2 linked regions of the Halorhodospira halophila SL1 genome follow. The main gene of each other region encodes a partner of the protein of the gene in region 2 in a complex. Links are inferred from orthologs where the notes say so. Each region holds a gene or a part of one and is shown on either strand. Other genes may lie near its edges.

Region 1 (4,724 bases), 340 kb from region 2 along the record:
CCCGATGGCCGACTACAGCCGCGGGCCCCGGCCGGAGCCGCTGGCCGTCGACAACCGCCTGCGTCTCGGGGCCACAATCTGTTACGAGGTGGCCTACCCGGTGGCCGTGCGGCGCACGGCGGGAGAGGTGGACCTGCTGGTCAACGTCAGCAACGACGCCTGGTTCGGTGACTCCCTGGCGCCCCATCAGCACCTGCAGAAGGCGCGCATGCGCGCTGCGGAGTCCGGGCGCTGGATGCTGCGTGCGACCAATACCGGCATCACCGCCGTGATCGGTCCCGACGGTGAGGTGGTCGAGCGTCGACCGCAGTTCGAGGTGGCCACCCTCGCCACCGAGGTCGAGCGCCGCAGCGGCACCACCCCCTACGCCCGCATCGGCGACGGTCCCCTGCTGGGACTGCTGGCCGCTGCGCTGCTGCTGCCCGGAGGGTTGCGGTGGTATCGCCGGCGGCGGGTCGGCGGGTCAGCCGCCGAGTGAGCCCAGCCAGGGCAGGACCACCGGCAGCAGGAAGGCGGTCACCAGCCCGGCCAGCCCCAGGCCCAGGCCGGCGAAGGCGCCGGCGGCGGCGCTGCTGCTGAACGCCTGGACGGTGCCAAAGCCGTGGGCGGACAGCCCCAGGGCCAGCCCGCGGGCGGCCTCGTCCCGGATGCGCAGCAGCCGGAAGACCAGCGGGGCCATCAGGCAGCCCAGGGCCCCGGTGATCAGTACCAGGCCGGCGGTCAGCGACGGCAGCCCGCCCAGGCGCTCGGCGATGCCCATGGCGATCGGCGAGGTGACCGACTTCGGCGCCAGCGACAGCAGGGTCTCCCGCGAGGCGCCCAGCGCCGCCCCCACCCACACCGCCGAGAGCGCCGCCGCCAGGCTGCCGGCCACCACCGAGACGGTGATCGGCAGCAGCAGCTGCCGGATGCGTGGCAGCTGATCGAACAGCGGCACGGCCAGGGCCACGGTGGCCGGGCCGAGCAGGAAGTGGATGAACTGCGCCCCCTCGAAATAGGTGTCGTAGTCCGTGCCGGTGAGCAGTAGGAAGGGGATGAGCAGGGCCGTGGCGATCAGCACCGGGTGGGCCAGCGGCGCGTTGTTGAGTCTTCGCCAGACCGCCTGACCGATCAGGAAGGCCACCAGGGTGATGGTCAGCCCCAGCAGCGGGCTCTCGGCCAGGAAGGCCCAGATGTCCTGAAACTCCTCAGTCATCGTCGTCCTCCGCCTTGGCACTGCGCCCGCGCCGCAGCCACCGCCACTGGAACAGGACGGCGGTCACCGCCAGCGCCACCCCGGTGCTCACCACCAGGGCGGCGACGATGGCCAGCGCGTCTTCCTGCAGGCGCGGCAGGTGCAGGAGGATGCCCACCCCGGCGGGGATCAGCAGCAGGGCCAGGTAGCGCAGCAGGCCCTCGGCGGCGGTGCGCAGCCCGGTGGGGACCCGACCGACGGCAATCAGCGTGGCGAAGAGCAGGGCCAGGCCGATCACCGGACCGGGCAGTGGCAGGCCGAACAGCCGGGCGAGCACCTCGCCGAGCAGCTGGAAACCGAGCAGCAGGGTCAGGCCGAGCAGCACTCGGGGGTCTCCGCCTGGCGCAGGGTCAGCACCGGCCAGCCGTTGCGGCGCGCCTCGGCGCGCAGGGTGTCGTCGGGGTCCACGGCCACCGGGTGCTCGACGTGGCGCAGCAGGGGCAGGTCGTTGAGCGAGTCGCTGTAGAACCACTTCTCGGCCTGCTCCAGGCCGTGCTCGCGCAGCCAGGCCTCGACCACCCGGATCTTGCCCTCGCGGAAGGTCGGCGTGCCGGTGTGGCGGCCGGTGTAGCGGCCGTCCCGCCGCTCCGGTTCAGTGGCCAGCAGGGTGCCCACGTCCAGCCGTTCGGCGATGGGGGCGGTGACGAAGCGGTTGGTGGCGGTGACGATGGCCAGGTGGTGCCCGGCACGGCGGTGCTCCTCCAGGAGCGCCTCGGCGGCGGGCAGCACCAGGGGCTCGATCCAGTCGCGCGTGAAGTCGGCCCGCCAGGCGTGGAGCTGCTCTTCCGGGTGCTGGGCCAGCGGGCTGAGGGCGAAGGCGAGGAAGGCGTCGATATCCAGTCGCCCCTCGATGTAGTCCTGGTGGAAGCGCCGATGGGTCTCGGCGAAGGCCTCGCTATCGACGGCCCCGCAAGCCACCAGGTACTCGCCCCACAGGCTGTCACTGTCTCCGGCGATCAGGGTGTTATCCAGGTCGAACAGGGCGACGGACACTGCACCTCCTTCGGTTGTCGAGGATGGGAAGGGGGGCGGCCTGGCGCTGCGGCAACGTTGCCCAGGTTGCGCCCACTGTGAAAGAATAACATCGGCTTTTTCTGCGTAGGGAGGCGTCTCCGGGTGGTCGATTCAGACGGCTTTCGGCCCAATGTCGGCATCATCGTCGCCAACGACGACGGGCGGGTGCTGTGGGCTCGGCGGGCCGGAGAAGACGCCTGGCAGTTTCCCCAGGGCGGGGTCGAGGCCAACGAGACCCCGCTGGAGGCGCTCTACCGCGAGCTGCGCGAGGAAGTGGGCCTCGGGCCCGCCGACGTGGCCGTCCTCGGCGCCACGCGCCGCTGGCTGCGTTACCGCCTGCCCCGCCGCATGATCCGTCGCCGAGGCAGCCGGTGCATCGGCCAGAAGCAGATCTGGTTCCTGCTGCGCCTGCTCGCCGACGAGCAGCGGGTGCGCGTCGACCGGGTGGCGCGCCCCGAGTTTGACCGCTGGCGGTGGGTCGACTACTGGTATCCGGTCGAAGAGGTCATCTTTTTCAAGCGCCAGGTGTACCGCCAGGCGCTGCAGGAACTCTCCGGCTATCTGCAGGCCGATGACTGGGCCGGCACCGGCACCGAGGGTGGCCCCGCTGCGGTCATCCCGCCGGCGGCTCGGCGCCGATTGCGATAGGGCGGGGCTTGATGCTCGAAATCCTCCACCGCGTCTCCCGAGAAGTGAACGCCGCCCCGAACCTGCGCCAGGGGCTGCGGATCATCGTCGAGCGGGTCGCCGATGCCATGGCGGTGGATGTCTGCTCGGTGTACCTCCTCGACGCCACCCAGGGCGACTTCGTCCTCATGGACACCCGTGGCCTGAACACCGAGTCGGTGGGCCGCGTACGCCTGACCTCCGCCGAGGGGCTGGTGGGCCTGGTGGCCGAGCGCGAGGAGCCGATCAACCTCAAGAACGCCCCGGCGCACTCGCGGTTTCGCTACTTCCCCGAGACCGGCGAGGAGCGCTACTCCTCCTTTCTCGGGGTGCCCATCATCCACTACCGCTCGGTGCTCGGTGTGCTGGTGGTCCAGCAGGCCGAAGAGCGCCGCTTCGAGGAGAACGAGGTCGCCTTCCTGGTCACCCTGGCGGCGCAGCTGGCCGGGGCGATCGCCCACGCCCGGGCCAGCGGCGGGATCCACGACATCGGCGACGAGCCGGTGGCCGGGGACAGTCGCGCCCTGCGCGGTCTGCCCGGGGCCCCGGGGGTGGCCATCGGCACGGCGGTGGTCCCCTATGCCCAGTCGGACCTCAACGCCATCCCCGATCGTACGGCCGCCGACCCCGAGGCCGAGGTGGCGACCTTCGAGGCCGCCGTCGACCAGGTCACCGCCGAGCTGCGCCAGCTCGGCCAGCAGATCTCCGGCTCGGTCAGCGCCGACGAGCAGATGCTCTTCGATGTCTATCTGCGCATGCTCGAAGGCGATAGCCTGGTCAGCGAGACCGTCGAGCGCATCCGCGCCGGCAACTGGGCGCCCGGCGCGTTGCGCCAGGTCATCGGGGAGCACGTGCAGGTCTTCGAGAACATGGACGACCCCTACCTGCGCGAGCGGGCCAGCGACATCCGCGACCTTGGGCGGCGGATCCTCGGGCGCCTGCGCGATGAGGGCGGACGGGTGGAGGACCTGCCCGAGAAGGCCGTGTTGGTCGGCCACGAGGTCAGCGCCTCGCAACTGGCCGAGATCCCCAGTGATCGGCTGGTCGGTGTTGTCTCGGCGACCGGTTCGCGCAACTCCCACGTGGCCATCCTCGCCCGCGCCCTGGGTATCCCGGCGGTGATGGGGGTGGACGACCTGCGGACCCGGAAGATGGACGGCCGGCCGGTGGTGGTCGACGGCTACGCGGGGCGCTTCTACGTCGATCCCACGGAGACCGTGGAGCAGGAGTATCAGCGCCTGATCCGCGACGAGGCGGAGTTCACCGAAGGGCTCGAGGCGGTGCGCGACGAGCCGGCGATCAGCCCCGACGGCCGCAACCTGGCCCTCTACGCCAACACCGGCCTGATCTCCGATATCAATCTGTCGCTGGCGGCCGGTTGTGACGGCATCGGGCTGCACCGCACCGAGTTCCCGTTCCTGATCCGTGACCGCTTCCCGGGCGAAGAGGAGCAGGCTGACCTCTACCGCCGGGTGCTGGAGCAGTTCGCACCGAAGCCCGTCACCCTGCGTACCCTGGATGTCGGCGGCGACAAGTCGCTGGCCTACTTCCCCATCGAGGAAGAGAACCCCTTCCTCGGTTGGCGGGGGATCCGCCTGACCCTGGACCACCCGGAGATCTTCCTCACCCAGCTGCGCGCCATGCTGCGCGCCGACGTTGGCCTGGGGAATCTGCAGATCCTCCTGCCCATGGTCAGTCGCCTGGAGGAGATCGCCGACGTGCGTCGGCTGTTGCTGCGCGCCCGCCAGGAGCTGGCCGAGGAGGGCATCCAGGCGCGCATCCCGCCCCTGGGCGTGATGATCGAGGTGCC
Region 2 (4,787 bases):
TTGGGTGATCTGGTCGGCGGGCAGGTCGGTGGATTCGAGCAGCGCCCGGCCGGCGGCCTGGGCGTACGGCCCGCCGGAACCGACGGCCATCAGGTCGTGCTCGGGCTCGATGACGTCTCCCGTCCCGGAGAGGGTTAGCAGAGACTCGGTGTTGGCGACGACGAGCAGGGCCTCCAGGCGGCGCAGGACGCGATCGGAGCGCCACTCCTTGGCCAGCTCGACGGCGGAGCGAGCCAGCTGACCGTGGTGTTTCTCGAGTTGCGCCTCGAAGCGCTCGAACAGGGTGAAGGCGTCCGCGGTGGCCCCGGCGAATCCCGCCAGTACTCGTCCGTGGTAGAGCCGGCGGACCTTGCGCGCGTTGCCCTTGAGCACCGTGTGCCCGAGGGTGACCTGCCCGTCTCCGCCAAGGGCGACTTGGCCCTCCCGGCGGACGGCGAGGATGGTGGTGCCGTGCAGTGTTTCCAAGATCGGCCTCCTGAGTGTTCGCGCCAGCCATTGTACCCGAGAGCATCGCCCGCGGGTCGACGCTGCCGCCGCGAGCGCCCGCCTGCCTAATCGTTGTCAGGGTCTTTGCGCCGTCGGGCCCGGGGGTGGGCCTGGTCGTAGACCTGGGCGAGGTGCTGGAAGTCGAGGTGGGTGTAGACCTGGGTGGTGGAGATGTCGGCGTGGCCGAGCAGTTCCTGGATAGCGCGCAGATCGCCGCTCGACTCGAGCATGTGGGTGGCGAAGGAGTGGCGGAGCATGTGCGGGTGGACGCGCCGCTGGACCCCGCGCAGGTGGGCCAGGCGCTGCAGCCGGCGCTGAACCGTCCGGGCACCCAGGCGTCCGCCGTGGCGACCGACAAAGATGGCCGTCTCCTCGGCGGACGCCCAAGCCGGCCGGTGGCGCAGCCAGGCGTCGAGGGCGCGCAGCGCCTGGCGTCCCACCGGCACCACTCGGTCCTTGGCGCCCTTGCCCCGCAGGACCCGGACCAGGCCGTCGCGCCGGTCGAGGTCCATCATGTTGAGCCCGATGACCTCGGAAAGGCGCAGGCCGCTGGAGTAGATCAGCTCGTAGAGTGCCGCGTCGCGGGCCTGCAGGGGATCCCCGGGGTCTGCTCCGTCGAGGAGTCCGGCCACCTCGTCCGGGTCGAGGGTGCCGGGGAGGCGTCGGCGCGTCTGCGGTGGGCGGACCTCAGCGGCCGGATCTGCGGCGACGGCGCCTTCGCGGATCAGGAAGCGGTAGAAGCTGCGCAGCGCCGCGAGCTGGCGGCCCAGGGTGCGGCCGGCCAGGCCGCGGCGCCGCTGGTGGGCCACCCAAGCCCGGACCACATCGTGGGTGACCGCCGCCCAGCTCGCCAGGCCGCGGTCGGTGCAGAAAGCAGCGAAGGCGTCCAGGTCCTGGCGGTAGCGCCGCCGTGTCGGTTCGGCTAGGCGGCGCTCCGAGGCCAGGTGGCGGTCGAAACGCTCCAACCAGCCCCGTTCCATGCCTAGCCCCGGTGGAGCAATCGGTCGAGTACGCGCGCCGCCGTGGTGCCGAGCCGGCGCAGGAAGACCGTGCCCTGCCCCGGATGGTAGCGCTGGGGATCGCTGCTGCCGATGCCGAGGACGCCCACGGCCCGCTCATCGATCATCGGCACCAGGGCCGCGCTGGCCACCGCCGTCTCGGTATCCGGGAAGATGGTGCGTACCTGGGCTTCGGTGGGGGTCCCACAGCTGGGGCGGCCGCGCTCAAGCAGGGGCCGGAAACAGGTCAGCGCCGGATCGCCAGCATCGAGGATCTCAGGGATGGGCGCGTGGGTCTCGCCGCCGGCCGCTTCGGGGGCGATCAGCAGCAGCCCCACGGCATCGGCCTGGAAGCCCTCGCGCAGTCCGGCACGCAGGGCCTCCACGGCGGCCTGCAGGTCGTCGGCGGCGAACAGGTCGAGGGTTAGCTCGTGGAGCCGCTCGGCGGTCCCTTCGTTCTGGCGGGCCACCCGCACCATGTCGTCGAGGCGCCGGCGCAGGCCTGCGCTCTCCTCGCGCAGGACCCGAACCTGGTGTTCGATCAGTGAGGTGGCGTCGCCGCAGTCGTGGCGCAGCTCCAGTCTTGCGAGGAGCTCGGGATGGCGGTGCAGCAGGTCGGGGTGCTCCGCCAGGTAGGCGGCCACCTCGGCCTCGTCGAGTAACGGGGCCTCATCACGCTTGGCGCTCTCTGTCACACCGTTCGTCCTGCTTGCTTAGCGGGTCGGTCCCCGGGGCGTCGCCGCGGCGGATGCGGGAAGCTCGATCTCGCCGCGGAAAACGGTGCGAGCCGGGCCGGTCATCCACACCGAACGCCCAGGACCGAGCCAGTGTATCACGAGCACGCCGCCGGTCAGCTCCACAGTCACCGGTGCGTCGAGCCAGTCGCGCAGCCGGCCGGCGACCACTGCGGCGCACGCCCCGGTGCCGCACGCGGGGGTCTCGCCGACTCCGCGTTCGAAGACTCTCAGGCGGATGCGGTCGCGGGTGCACACTTCCATGAAACCGACGTTGACCCGCCGGGGAAAGCGCGGGTGACGTTCGATTTCGGGGCCGAGTTCAGCGACCGGTGCCCCGGTCATGTCGTCGACGCGCAACACGGCGTGCGGGTTGCCCATGGAGACGGCGCCGATCGTCTGCTCCCCGCGGCTGGTGGCCAGCCGGTAGGCCTCCTGTCGCACTGGGGCCTGGAAGGGGATGCGCGCGGGTTCGAGTTCAGGGGGGCCCATGTCGACGCTGACCTGGCCGTCGTCCCGGGGTTCCGCCTCGGTGATGCGGCCGTCGGTCTCGATGCGCAGGACCCCCGGGGCGGCCAGCCCTTCGTCAACCAGGAAGCGGGCCAGGCAGCGGACACCGTTGCCGCAGTGCTCCACCTCGGTGCCGTCTGCGTTGAAGATCCGGTAGCGGACATCAGCGGCGATGTGGGCAGGCGGCTCGGCGATAAGCAGCTGGTCACAGCCGACCCCGCGCCGCCGGTCGGCCAGGGTGCGGATGGTCTCGGGGGTGAGGTGCAGGCGCTGGCGGATGCCGTCGAGGACGACGAAGTCGTTGCCCAGCGCCTCCATCTTGGTAAAGCGCACCGCGTCAGCCCTCCGGCAGGAGCGATTCCCCGCTCATCAGCTCGTCGATGGTCTCGCGCCGGCGGATCAGGTGCGCCTGGGTGCCGTCCACCAGCACCTCGGGCGGTCGGGGCCGGGCGTTGTACTGCGAGGCCATGACGGCACCGTAGGCGCCGGCGCTACGGATGGCCAGCAAGCCGCCGGCGGCTGCCGGCAGCGTGCAGTCGCGGGCGAAGGTGTCGGCGGATTCGCAGACCGGTCCGACCACGTCCACCGGTCGAAGTTCGGCTTCCGACGGGGTGACCGCCTCCAGGGTGTGGGCGGCGTCGTAGAGCGCTGGGCGCAGGTAGTCGTTCATGCCGGCGTCGACGATGGCGAACTCCTTGCCGCCGTTGTGCTTGAGATACTCGATGCGGGTGAGCAGGATGCCGGCCTCGGCAACAATGGCGCGCCCGGGCTCGACCAGGACGGATACGCCAAGGTCGCGCAGCGGCGCCGAGATCGCCTCGATGTGCTCGGCCGGGGTTGGCGGCTGCTCATCGATGTAGTGCACGCCGAGGCCACCGCCGGCGTCGATGTGGTCCAGGGAGATGCCCTGCTCCTGCAGTCGCCGGGCCAGCGCCGCCAGCCGTTCTGCCGCCTCGGTCAGCGGTGCCACCGAGAGCAGTTGCGAGCCGATGTGGCAGGCGATGCCACGGACCTCGAGGCGCGGATCGTTAGCCGCTTGGAGGTAGAGGGCCTCGGCCTCCTCCAGGGCGATGCCGAATTTGCTCTGGGCCAGGCCGGTGGCGATGTAGGGGTGGGTCTCGGGGTTGACGTCGGGGTTGACGCGCAGGGCCACCGGCGCCGGGGTGTTCTCGGTGGCGGCCACGCTGGCGATGCGTTCGAGTTCGGCAGCGGACTCCACGTTGAAGCAGCGGATACCGGCTTGCAGGGCGCGACGGATCTCGTCGGTGCCTTTGCCAACACCCGAGAAGACCACCCGCGCGGCGTCCCCGCCGGCGTGCAGCACGCGTTCGAGCTCGCCGCCGGAGACGATGTCGAATCCGGCTCCGTGGCGGGCGAGCAGTTGCAGCAGGGCGAGGTTGCCGTTGGCCTTGACGGCGTAGCAGACGTCCCCGGCGACGCCGAGGGCGCTCCGGTAGAGTGCCCAGCGCTCCTCGATGGCGGCGCGGGAGTAGACGTAGCACGGGGTGCCGAAACGTTCGGCGAGCTCGTCCAGGGGCAGTGCTTCAGCCCACAGGCGATCGGCGTAGCGGGCGAAGCCAGGGGGTGTGCTCATGATGGCTGCTCCTCGCCGTCTTCGTCGGGGAGGTAGAGGTCGGCTTTCTGGCCGCAGGCGCCGGCGAGGACGAGGACCAGCACCAGCGCCGCCCAACGGCATCCGGTACCCATGAGCGTCTCCACGGATTGGCGGTAAACCCGCCATTATAGCGGCTTGGGCCGGCCATGGTGAGGGCTGTCGATCCCGGTTCGTGCGCGGTTTCCGTCCCTGAACCCCCTCGTTATACTGATCCAACCATCAGAGAAACTAGGGCATTGAGAGGGGCCATGACGGAGAATCCGCTTCGAGGGCTGGCCGGCGTCGGGCAGAGCGTCTGGTACGACAATATCCATCGCGGCATGCTGCCGGCGGAGTTGGAGCGCCTGGTCCGGGAGGACGGGCTCAGCGGCGTGACGACCAACCCGGCGATCTTCCAGAAGGCCATCGGTGGGACCGAGGCCTATGATGAGGCCATCACCGCGG

The links. The genes of interacting proteins can lie anywhere in the genome.
Region 1: the proteins of dapF (region 2) and HHAL_RS04530 are in contact, whole or in part, in a solved structure (PDB 5YGU), measured with the Escherichia coli proteins. The link is inferred for Halorhodospira halophila SL1 from one-to-one orthologs.

Annotation. Positions count from the first base shown.
Region 1 is NC_008789.1:961,701-966,424, reverse strand. Bases 1,165-4,123 are described here. They hold HHAL_RS04530 (RNA pyrophosphohydrolase), read left to right. Parts: upstream 1,165-2,350; coding sequence 2,351-2,896; downstream 2,897-4,123. Other genes in these bases: ptsP (phosphoenolpyruvate--protein phosphotransferase), read left to right, coding at 2,908-4,123; HHAL_RS04535 (histidinol-phosphatase), read right to left, coding at 1,544-2,227; HHAL_RS04540 (CidA/LrgA family protein), read right to left, coding at 1,188-1,559; HHAL_RS04545 (LrgB family protein), read right to left, coding at 1,165-1,195. In the rest of the region: lnt (apolipoprotein N-acyltransferase), read left to right, coding at 1-478; more of HHAL_RS04545, read right to left, coding at 464-1,164; more of ptsP, read left to right, coding at 4,124-4,724. UniProt on the Escherichia coli protein: Master regulator of 5'-end-dependent mRNA decay.
Region 2 is NC_008789.1:1,303,551-1,308,337, reverse strand. Bases 1,123-4,026 are described here. They hold dapF (diaminopimelate epimerase), read right to left. Parts: upstream 3,047-4,026; coding sequence 2,198-3,046; downstream 1,123-2,197. Other genes in these bases: lysA (diaminopimelate decarboxylase), read right to left, coding at 3,066-4,026; HHAL_RS06115 (DUF484 family protein), read right to left, coding at 1,469-2,179; xerC (tyrosine recombinase XerC), read right to left, coding at 1,123-1,466. In the rest of the region: ATP-dependent protease subunit HslV, read right to left, coding at 1-465; more of xerC, read right to left, coding at 552-1,122; more of lysA, read right to left, coding at 4,027-4,322; LPS translocon maturation chaperone LptM, read right to left, coding at 4,319-4,435; tal (transaldolase), read left to right, coding at 4,592-4,787. UniProt on the Escherichia coli protein: Involved in the succinylase branch of the L-lysine biosynthesis and in the biosynthesis of the pentapeptide incorporated in the peptidoglycan moiety. Catalyzes the stereoinversion of LL-2,6-diaminopimelate (L,L-DAP) to meso-diaminopimelate (meso-DAP).